Regions from separate parts of the Clostridium sp. LXY-7 genome, predicted to be linked through region 2. Evidence: a T-box and tRNA genes for the amino acid it is inferred to sense, from the RefSeq annotation. Region 2 holds a T-box; the other holds one or more tRNA genes.
The links. The T-box of region 2 lies ahead of pheS (phenylalanine--tRNA ligase subunit alpha). A T-box ahead of a tRNA ligase gene usually reads a tRNA of that ligase, here a tRNA-Phe.
Positions count from the first base shown of each region.

Region 1: it encodes a tRNA-Phe, which carries the amino acid that the T-box ahead of pheS (phenylalanine--tRNA ligase subunit alpha) is inferred to sense. The anticodon was not compared.

Region 1 covers NZ_JBLLJL010000001.1:966,720-971,892, reverse strand. The annotation lists gene rplT (50S ribosomal protein L20) at 1-23, opposite strand, end outside; gene rpmI (50S ribosomal protein L35) at 53-250, opposite strand; gene infC (translation initiation factor IF-3) at 270-797, opposite strand; ribosomal protein L20 leader region at 822-932, opposite strand; gene ytxC (putative sporulation protein YtxC) at 1,009-1,896, opposite strand; gene ACI48Q_RS04575 (DUF6873 family GME fold protein) at 2,142-2,852, shown strand; tRNA gene ACI48Q_RS04570 (tRNA-Cys) at 3,025-3,099, opposite strand; tRNA gene ACI48Q_RS04565 (tRNA-Gly) at 3,104-3,178, opposite strand; tRNA gene ACI48Q_RS04560 (tRNA-Phe) at 3,183-3,258, opposite strand; tRNA gene ACI48Q_RS04555 (tRNA-Asp) at 3,280-3,356, opposite strand; tRNA gene ACI48Q_RS04550 (tRNA-Val) at 3,362-3,437, opposite strand; gene hslO (Hsp33 family molecular chaperone HslO) at 3,581-4,465, opposite strand; gene ACI48Q_RS04540 (class I SAM-dependent DNA methyltransferase) at 4,467-5,173, opposite strand, start outside.
Region 2 covers NZ_JBLLJL010000002.1:257,035-262,207, reverse strand. The annotation lists gene pheT (phenylalanine--tRNA ligase subunit beta) at 1-364, opposite strand, end outside; gene pheS (phenylalanine--tRNA ligase subunit alpha) at 382-1,389, opposite strand; T-box leader at 1,439-1,725, opposite strand; gene ACI48Q_RS08290 (alpha/beta hydrolase-fold protein) at 2,197-3,432, opposite strand; gene ACI48Q_RS08285 (DUF4317 domain-containing protein) at 3,940-5,173, shown strand, end outside.

The DNA of each region.
Region 1 (5,173 bases), on a different contig from region 2:
TTAGCTCTCTTTACTCTTGCCATCTCTATTTACCTCCTAGTTCAATTTTCTATTATAAATACGGTAATAATTTCTTCATTACTTTTTCTTGTGAAGCTGAAACATATCCAGTTTTTCTAAGATTTCTCTTAGTTTTAGCGCTTTTCTTTGTTAAGATATGGCGTTTGAAAGCCTTAGCTCTTTTTAACTTACCTGTTCCTGTCTTTTTAAATCTCTTAGCTGCACCTCTATGTGTTTTCATTTTTGGCATAATAAAGTCCTCCTCTCGGTTATGCTCTTTTAGGAGCTAATATCAATATCATATTTCTACCTTCTTGTTTAGCTGGCTTTTCTATCGTATAGACATCTCCAAGCTTTGAAACAAAAAGATTTAATATCTTATGTCCTACTTTTGAGTTTTCGATTTCTCTTCCTCTAAATCTCACAGTAACTTTTACTTTGTCGCCTTCTTCTAAAAACTTCTTAGCATTATTTGCTTTAATAGTTATATCATGTTCTTCAATAGTAGCACTCAATCTTATCTCTTTAATACTTATAACTTTTTGCTTTTTCTTAGCTTCTTTATCTTTTTTTTGCTGTTCATAGATATACTTTCCAAAATCCATTATCTTACAAACCATTGGCTTTGCATTAGGAGATATAGCTACTAAATCTAATTCGCTTTCTTCAGCCATTTTTAATGCATCTCTTGTGTCCATAACACCTAACTGTTCTCCAGTTGAGCTTATAACTCTTATTTCTTTGTCCCTTATATCTTCATTCATCATGAAGTCTTTATTTTTGCTAATAACTTTCACCTCCAGGTGTACTAAATAATATATTTAAAATAAAAAGGACGACAAATGCCGTCCTACTATTACTATAGAATAATCTCACATAATACCTAGCTAGCATTGCTGCAAGGTGAGAAACGGCTGCTTCTACTTCATTAATTTATTATTTAATTTTAACAACTAAAATGAATTATACTAGGTTAAAGCTATGTTGTCAACTGTTTTCTATAACTTATCAAAAAATTTTTAATGGTTCACAATGATTGCAATGATTACAATATTTCACTCTGTCCTCAAAAACATTTTTTATAGTATTGATCAATTCTTTATTTCTACAATTCTCTACATTGTGAATTATAATTTTCTTAGGTGAAGTAGTTATCAGTCCACTTATTATTAAATCATCTTTATTTATTTCATCAATATTTTTATTGTTACATAATTCAGTAGTCAAATTATTTAGCACATCATTTCCATAATTATCTTTAACTATATAATCTCCATTTTCTTCTATAAAAATATTTACCTCTTCTACTTTACACTCTTGAATATCTACAAAATATTTTAACAAATTTATAAATTCATTATACTCCTTTTCAACCATATAACTTTCTACGACTCTTTCTAATATATTATTTATATCGTTATCTAGCAGCTTTACTCTAAAATCTACAAATCCCTTAACATTAATTTCTTTATTTTCCTCCAAACAAAGAATAATTTTTCTGATCATATGATTTTTTTTATTCATACAATAGATCATAGTTTCATCTATAGGTTTTTCTTCTCTTAAAGTTTTTTCTATAATATTTTTTACAACTTTTAAGTCATTAAAGTTTAGGAAGCTATATGTTGCACTTAAATATTTACAAACATTTCTTTCACAAAATCTATTTATAACTACATTATATAATATATTTGCTATATATAAGTTCAATAATTTTTCTACACCTAGAGTATATTCTTCTTCCTCTATGCTTATGTTTATAAAATCTTTATCTGATTCATTAATTACATTCAATTTCAATTCTATTTTTTTCTTCTTAAAAAGTTCTATAATGCTATTAACTTCTTCTAAAATATAATCTCTATTAAGATTATTAATAAGGGTAACTATTAGCATTTCATCACCTCATTCCGCCATACAAATTGGTATTATTATAAAAGTTTATTCTTTGTTCATAAAAATATATAGATATTATATGTGTTTATAAAATATGTATTCACTTATAACGCTGTTATATTTTTCTTTTTTTGATGAAAGTTGAAGAAACACTTCTTATCAAGCAAGCTTAACTTTATTTTGTTGACGTAATAAAACTCATATACTATATTATTATTAAAATAGTATTAAGCGGAGATGATATATTGAAATATGCTTTTGTTGATTTTAGAATAAATTCTTTAGAACAGTCAAATTTAGAAAAATTAGGTTGTAATGTTATTGTTTGTCCACCCTCTTCTCTTCTGTACAAAGCTATATGCGGTCATCCAGATATACTTCTACATTTTATAGATAGTAAAAATATAGTGCTACATAGAGATATAGGAAATAATTTCAGGGATAAATTATCTGATATAGGATTTATTACATCTTTATCAAAATCATCCCTCTGTAATAACTATCCTAAAGATATAATTTTAAACGCTGTTAATACTAAAGATTTATTTGTACATAATTTAAAATATACTGATGAAACCTTATTAAATAGTATAAACAAAAAAAAAATTAGCGTTAATCAGGGATATACTAAATGTTCAACGGTTATATTAAATGATAATTTGTTTATAACTTCTGATAAAACTATTTATAAGGCTCTTATTAATGAGAAAAAAGAAGTTCTTTTATTACCTCCAGGACACATATCGTTACCTGGGTTAAATTATGGATTTATTGGTGGAACTTGTGGAATGTTTAATGATAACACGTTGGTATTGTATGGTAACCTAAATAAGTATTATTATGGAGAGTTAGTTTTAGATTTTTTATATAAAAATAATATAAATCCAATATTTTTAAACAATGATACATTGATAGATAGAGGAAGCATATTTTTTCTTGATTCACCAAATAAATAAAGCGCATAATATTTTTACTAAATGTCATAGAGTAATGCTAATGCAATTAGTTTTTCACATCAGTATAACGTTTATTATCCCACTCCTGTGGATAGTTAACAAAAGACCATATTGTGCATTTTATTTATCAAGGGGAACAAAAAAACTCGCAGATTAAAATCTACGAGTTTTTTGGAGGCGCCACCCGGATTTGAACCGGGGGATAAAGGTGTTGCAGACCTGTGCCTTACCACTTGGCTATAGCGCCATATTGGAGCGGAAGACGAGATTCGAACTCGCGACGTTCACCTTGGCAAGGTGACGCTCTACCACTGAGCCACTCCCGCATAATGGTGGCTCGAGCAGGAATCGAACCAGCGACACGAGGATTTTCAGTCCTCTGCTCTACCGACTGAGCTATCGAGCCTAATTAAATATTTTATAAAAATGGCGACCCAGAAGGGACTCGAACCCTCGACCTCCGGCGTGACAGGCCGGCACTCTAACCAACTGAGCCACTGGGCCATATATGGTGGTCACAACAGGGATCGAACCTGTGACCCTCTGCTTGTAAGGCAGATGCTCTCCCAGCTGAGCTATGCGACCATAAATATATTAATTATTTTACCATTTTAAATAAACCTTGTCAATAACTTCTCTGTTTAACTTCAAAGACTTTATCTGACAAGGTTTATTATATAAAATGTATATGCTAATGTCAACCTATTTTTATGATTTTGTTCAAATTATTACTTTCTTTCTATTTCCTTAAGTAAACTACCAATATCTTCATTAGTAAAAATATATTCTTTATTACAGAAATGACAAGTTAATTCTTCATTTTTACCCTCTTCATATATTTCATTCAAATCATTTTTACCAATACTTATTAGAGCTCTTTCTACTCTTTCTCTTGAACAATCGCATCTAAAACTTGGAGTTATGTCCTCATGAATAACCAAGTCCATATCCTCAAATATATAATTTAATATATCTTCTATAGACATACCTTTAGTAATCATAGATGTTATAGAAGGTATTTCTTCTAATCTATAGGTTATTATATCCGCTATAAAATCAGAAGCCCCCGGCATCATTTGAATTATAAATCCTCCAGATGCTTTTATGCTAGTGTCTGTATCGACTAATACTCCTAGCGCAACTGCTGATGGTGTTTGCTCTGAAACAGTGAAATAGTATGCTAAATCATCTCCTACTTCTCCTGTATATATAGGTACTTGACCTATATAAGGCTCCTTCAGCCCCATATCTCTAATAATATTTAAATATCCATTTTTACCAATTGCTCCTCCTACATCCAGTTTGCCCTTCTCATTAAGTGGCAAATCTACTGTAGGATTACCAATATACCCCTTTACAGAGCAATCAGCATGAGCTGTAACTGTAATACCCTTAGCTTCTCCACCTCCATCTATCTGCAATGTTAAACTATCTTTAGAAGCTTTTAGCATTGCTCCCATTAATACTCCAGCAGTTATCATTCTACCTAACGCTGCTGATGTTGTAGGCGTACATTTATGAATTTCACTAGCCTCTTTTACTGTATCTGTTGTAATAGCTGCAATTATTCTAACATCTCCATTTTTAGCTGTAGCTCTAACTAATTTATCCATATTAATCCTCCTTCTTTTTAAGTACAAAAACAATTCTTTCTGTATAATAATTAACATCTTCGTTATTGTAATTATTCATTTTTTTTATTATTTCAAATCCAATCTCATCTACTATATGAGTTAAAAACTCTTCACTATAGGCTCTCTCCATATGATGTTCATCAAATCTATGATAAACTTGTCCTTCCCTAATAAAAAAAGTAAGATACATATTAACTATATCTTTTTCTAATTCATTCTCCCATATGTATGTTACATCGTCGTCGTCATAATTAAACAAATTGTTTCCTAGAAGTTCTTTTATCTTATACTCAGTATTTATATCAAATATGAAAACACCATCATCTTTCAAGTGATTAAATACACTTTTAAAGTATGTTCTTAAATCATCCTCTTCTAATATATAGTTTGTTGAGTCTAAACAACATGTTACTAAATCAAATTTCTTATCAACTCTAAAACCACATATATTTTGACATAGGGTTTTCCCCTTCATCCTTAAATCTTTCATTTTCCTATCTGCTATAGTTAGCATCTGTTCTGACAAATCTATAGCTGTAGTAAAAATGAATTTTTCACCAATAACCGTAGTTAAATTACCAGTTCCACAAGCAAGATCTAAGTAATCTTTCTTTACTATTTTATGTTCATCACATATATCTAGGATTTTTTTCCCCCAATCCTCATAATTAATATCACTATGTATTA
Region 2 (5,173 bases):
GCGATTTATTTGCCTTCACATTACCAATTTTAATTGCAGAATATCTCAAAACCTTTTCTCTATCTTCAATATCGACATCTAAAGTCTTTTTACTAATGTCTCGTAGCTGCTCTTCCTTTATATAATCTATACTTTTTAATTTCCTACCTGTGATTGCTGAAATTTCTCTTGCTATTCCATAATGGCACCATAAATCTGGTCTATTGGTTAAAGATTTATTATCTATTTCAATTATCACGTCATTATCTATATATTTTACTTCTTCTATCTCTGCAGTGGTAATTGTGAATTTACCTACAAGCCAATCAACATCTATATTTTTTATATCCACATAATCATTTATCCAATCCAATGATATCTTCATTTTTCTTCCCCCATTACTTATTTAAATTGCTTCATAATTTTCAAATTACCTGAGTTAAAAACTCTGATATCTGGTATTCCGTATTTCATCATTGCAAGTCTTGTAAGTCCAAGACCAAATGCAAAACCTGTGTACTTTTCGCTGTCAATACCACCATACTTTAATACATTTGGATGAACCATTCCACATGGCAGTAATTCTACCCATCCAGAGCGTTTGCAGGTAGGACATCCTTTTCCTCCGCAAATCTCACACTTTATATCAAGTTCAAAGCCAGGCTCTACAAACGGGAAATATCCTGGTCTAAGTCTCACCGTAATCTGCTTTTCAAATATTTTGCTTAACATTGTTTCCATAGTATAAATAAGGTTTGCCACAGATATTCCCTCATCTATTACAATACCTTCAAGCTGGAAGAATGTATTTTCATGGGACGCATCAATATCCTCATTTCTGAAGCATCTTCCAGGAATAATAGCCTTTATTGGAGGCGAATACTGCTCCATTATATGCTGCTGTCCTGCTGAAGTCTGAGTCCTTAATACCATACCATTTTCTAGCCAATAGGTATCCTGCATATCTCTAGCTGGATGATATTTAGGAATATTTAAAGCTTCAAAGTTGTAGTAGTCTGTTTCAACCTCATTGGTATCAGCTATGATGAAACCCATTCCCTTAAAAATTTCTTCAATATCCCTTTGAATAATTGTTATTGGATGATAAGTTCCCTCCTCAAATTCCATCCCAGGGAGGCTTATATCAAATTTATTTTCCATGCTTCTGTTTTCAAGGTCAGTTTTTAGTTCTGATATTCTTTCTGTAATGTAGTTTTTAAGCTTATTTCCTTCAATACCCATAGCCTTTCTTTCTTCAGTACTAAAGCTGCTTAGTGACTTTAATATATTTGTTAATTCTCCATTCTTACCTAAAAATCTTATTCTCAATGCCTCCAGCTCTTCTATAGTTTTAATTTCTTCAAAAGCTCTTACTACCACTTCTTCTAAATGCTTAATTGATTCTGACATTTTAACCCTCTCCTTTTAACTTTTTAAAAACAAAAAAACCCCTCATCCTAAAAAGGACGAGAGGTTAAACTCACGCGGTACCACCTTATTCATCAATCATATTTGATATTCTAATACTATCTATAGAACACCTAATACAATTGACATCTCAAACAGATACAGGAATGAAATCCGATATCCTCTTTCTTATAACGGTGAAAGTTCCGTTTTACCTAATAAAATTTCAGCTTAAAACTCCAGAGGGAACTTCAAAGTAACTGTCACTGCAGGGTTCTCAGCCCCCCCTACTCTCTGTAAGCTTTAGATAAATTTACTTTCCTCTATCATAGTCATATCAATATTTATTTTTAATCATATTAACATAATAGTACTTTAAAGTCAATATCTTTTTAAAATTCTGATTAAATTTATTACTGGACCTACCTTCCCCCAACAAAAAACATAACTGCCTGTAAGCAGCTGTTTAACCCACCTACAGGTGGTTAGTCGATTTCGCGGTGGAGGCTAACCTTATTTAACTCCTATACAAAAATTCCAAGTCATTTAAGATATGGCTCTGCATAAAGTTCTTTAAAAAAGTCTACGTGATTTATGGTAAGGTTCATCTGAAGTTTCTCAAATCATGTTATGTATCATAATTTTGAATGACATCAGCGATTTATAACTAACTACCAATTTTAGTAAAAACCTCACTTATTTATGATACGGTTCACTATTTATTATTCTAAATTAATTATCTCATTATTGAATTGCCTAGGTAAAAATACAGTTATCCTAGTTCCAACATATTATAATTAATTAATAAGTTTATCTGTTTTCTCCCAAAAGCTGGATAATTCCATCTCCAAATTCTATATCAATATCTGTGTAAGTATGACCTCCATAAAACTCCTTATACTCAACATTATATTTTTTATTTTTTAATATATCATAAAAATCTTGATTAGCCTTATAGTGTCTTTGAGACTCTTTTTCAAATTCTCCAAACGTCATATAAAAATCTATTGGTTTTTTTGCTCCATTTTCATACATTCTCAATATTAGTCCTTTTTCATTTTCATCATCTTCTCTTTTCCAATACATTCCTCCTGATTGGCATAACACTTTTGAAAATACTTCAGGATGTTTGTATGCTATAAATGCTGCTGCAAGCCCCCCATAACTAAAACCTGCAATTAAGTTCTTTGATTCATCATTATTAATATTATAATTTTCCTCTATCCATGGTAATAATTCATCCATAACAAAACAACTGAATTTCTCTGAACATGTAAGTTCTTTATCTCTATCATCATTAGATTCAATAAATACTGCACACATAGCTGAAATCTTTTGTTCTGCAATAAGATTATCAAAACTTGTAATAACTTTTGTAATATGAACATATTCCCATCCATCAGTAAATAATGCTAATGTCATAGGCTCGGATTTTTCACTGTACTCTGCTGGCGTGTAAATCCATATTCTTCTCTTATTATTTAAGATTTTACTTTCAAAGTTTTCAATCAATTCTATTTTACCTTTAGGTACATCGTTCCTTTCAATTGTCCAACTTTTTTCTTTGTAATTTGGTAAACAAAAACAAGATTCCTCTTTACAAAGTAAATAGTATTCACCTAAATTCTTTTCGTCCTCTATGCATACATACTTATTAAAATTAAGTGGATCCATCCTAAAGTCTAGTTCTTCCCAATCTTGCCCTTCCTTTTCATTAACTATAAACATATATAATGATTTTGCATCTCCCCTTGCCTTCCAAGTCCTATACCACAAATCTGTACCTTGTAACTTGTCAAATTCAGTATTAATACTATCATATCCGAACATCTCACCAAATACAGCCAGTCTATCTATAGAATCAAATTCTCTCCAAACTAATGTAACTAAATAATTCTCATCATCATTTTCTATTTTTTCTATAATAGGTGACCCATTTGTACTTACTTCATTCCAAAATGTCTTTAATGCTGTATATCTATCAATTTTTAACTCCTCACATAAACGTTGTATTCGTGGACTAATAACTTTTTGATTATTTCCCATATAATTCGCCCCCTTTATCAATAAGTAGTGTAAAGTTTATTACTCATACCTTTTATTATTTTTTTATATATCAAGGGTTTCAGAGTTTTTTTATAAAAAACAATGCCCCCTTTTTTGTGTTATAATTGAATCTCTTAACTTCCATAAAAATACTTAAAAGGAAGGATATTGTCATGAGTTCAATTATAACTTATTTACTTTTATATAATCAATGCTTACTTAAAATAATTTATGAACTAATTTTATTTATTTCAAAATACATACCATTAAAGCAAATTGCTTTTGATGATTCAAATTAAATTTAATAATCACATTTAATCTTCTATTGTTGTCTTTCGTTTTTCAAGTAAAGAGATAAATTCATCAAATAAAATCTTTAATTAATATAAAAAAAATACTATACTTAAGTGAGTGTCAAAATCTTTGATTGGGTTTACACGAACTTATTTATTTTTTGAAGATGCCTAATACCTACAAATAGAAAATACTAGATTGAGGGGTTTATATATGAGAAAAAAAGATATACTTGAGTTAAAAAGACGTTTTAAAAAAGATCAATGTACCTTCACTAAAATATGCGGCTGTTATGTTAATGGAGAAAAACATGTTATTTTAAAATTTAGAGAAACTTTTCTAAATTTAGATGATGATGAATACTTTAAGTACTTAGAAATTGCTAAAAAAGTACTGTCTGGAACTATTGGGAATAATATTTTAGAACTTAACTTTCCAACTAATGAAGATTATATAAATGAAAGACAAATTTCTCTTATGCAACTTAAAAAAAGTCGATTAAAGGATGATGCTCTCCTTGATGATTTTTACGACTTGATTATAGATAATTATGATTATAATAGTAATTTTATAATACTTGTTTTTCATGATGCTTATGATGTTATTACTAAAACCACTGATAATATGAAGATAGATGAATCTGAAGAAGTATATGAATATGTGTTATGTGCAATATGTCCTGTATCACTTTCAGAGCCTGGTCTTAGACACGCTGAAGAAGAAAACAAAATAAAGGCACGTATTAGAGATTGGGTTGTGGATGCTCCAACTAATGGCTTTGTATTTCCTGCTTTTATTGACCGTAGTACAGATGTTAACTCTATTATGTATTACACAAAAAATGCAAAGGATACACATCCTGAATTAATGGAAAATGCTTTAGGTTGTTATTCAAGACAGACTGCTACTATACAAAAGGAAACATTTGAGTCCATTATTAAAGACTCTTTAAGTGCCGATGAAAAGAAGGCTGATAAAACCTTTATGGAAATACAAGAAAACCTAAATACTATGATAGATGAATACAATTCTATATATGATGATACAGATTGTGAACCTATAACCTTAACAAAAAAGGATATACAAAACCTTTTAATAGAAAGTGGAGTTCCTGAAGAAATTACTACTAAGATTGAAGAGTCCTATATAGAAAACTTTGGTGCTGATCTTCCACTAGCAGAAAATTTAATTGACGCAAAGGCGCTTAAGGCAAATGCCCAAAGAAAAAAGGAAGAAAACCTTCAGAAACAGGTAGAAGTACTTCAAACTAGACTTGAGCAAGTTAAACAAGAGGCTTCTGTAGATAATGAAACTCACCTATCTCCAGAAGTTAATGATGATAATGTGTTTTTAGAAGAAGCTTCAGAAGCTGATTTACAAGAAACTCACGATAAAAATTCAGAAGATAATAAAGTTACTCCTAACTATGACGTTATACTTCAAGTAA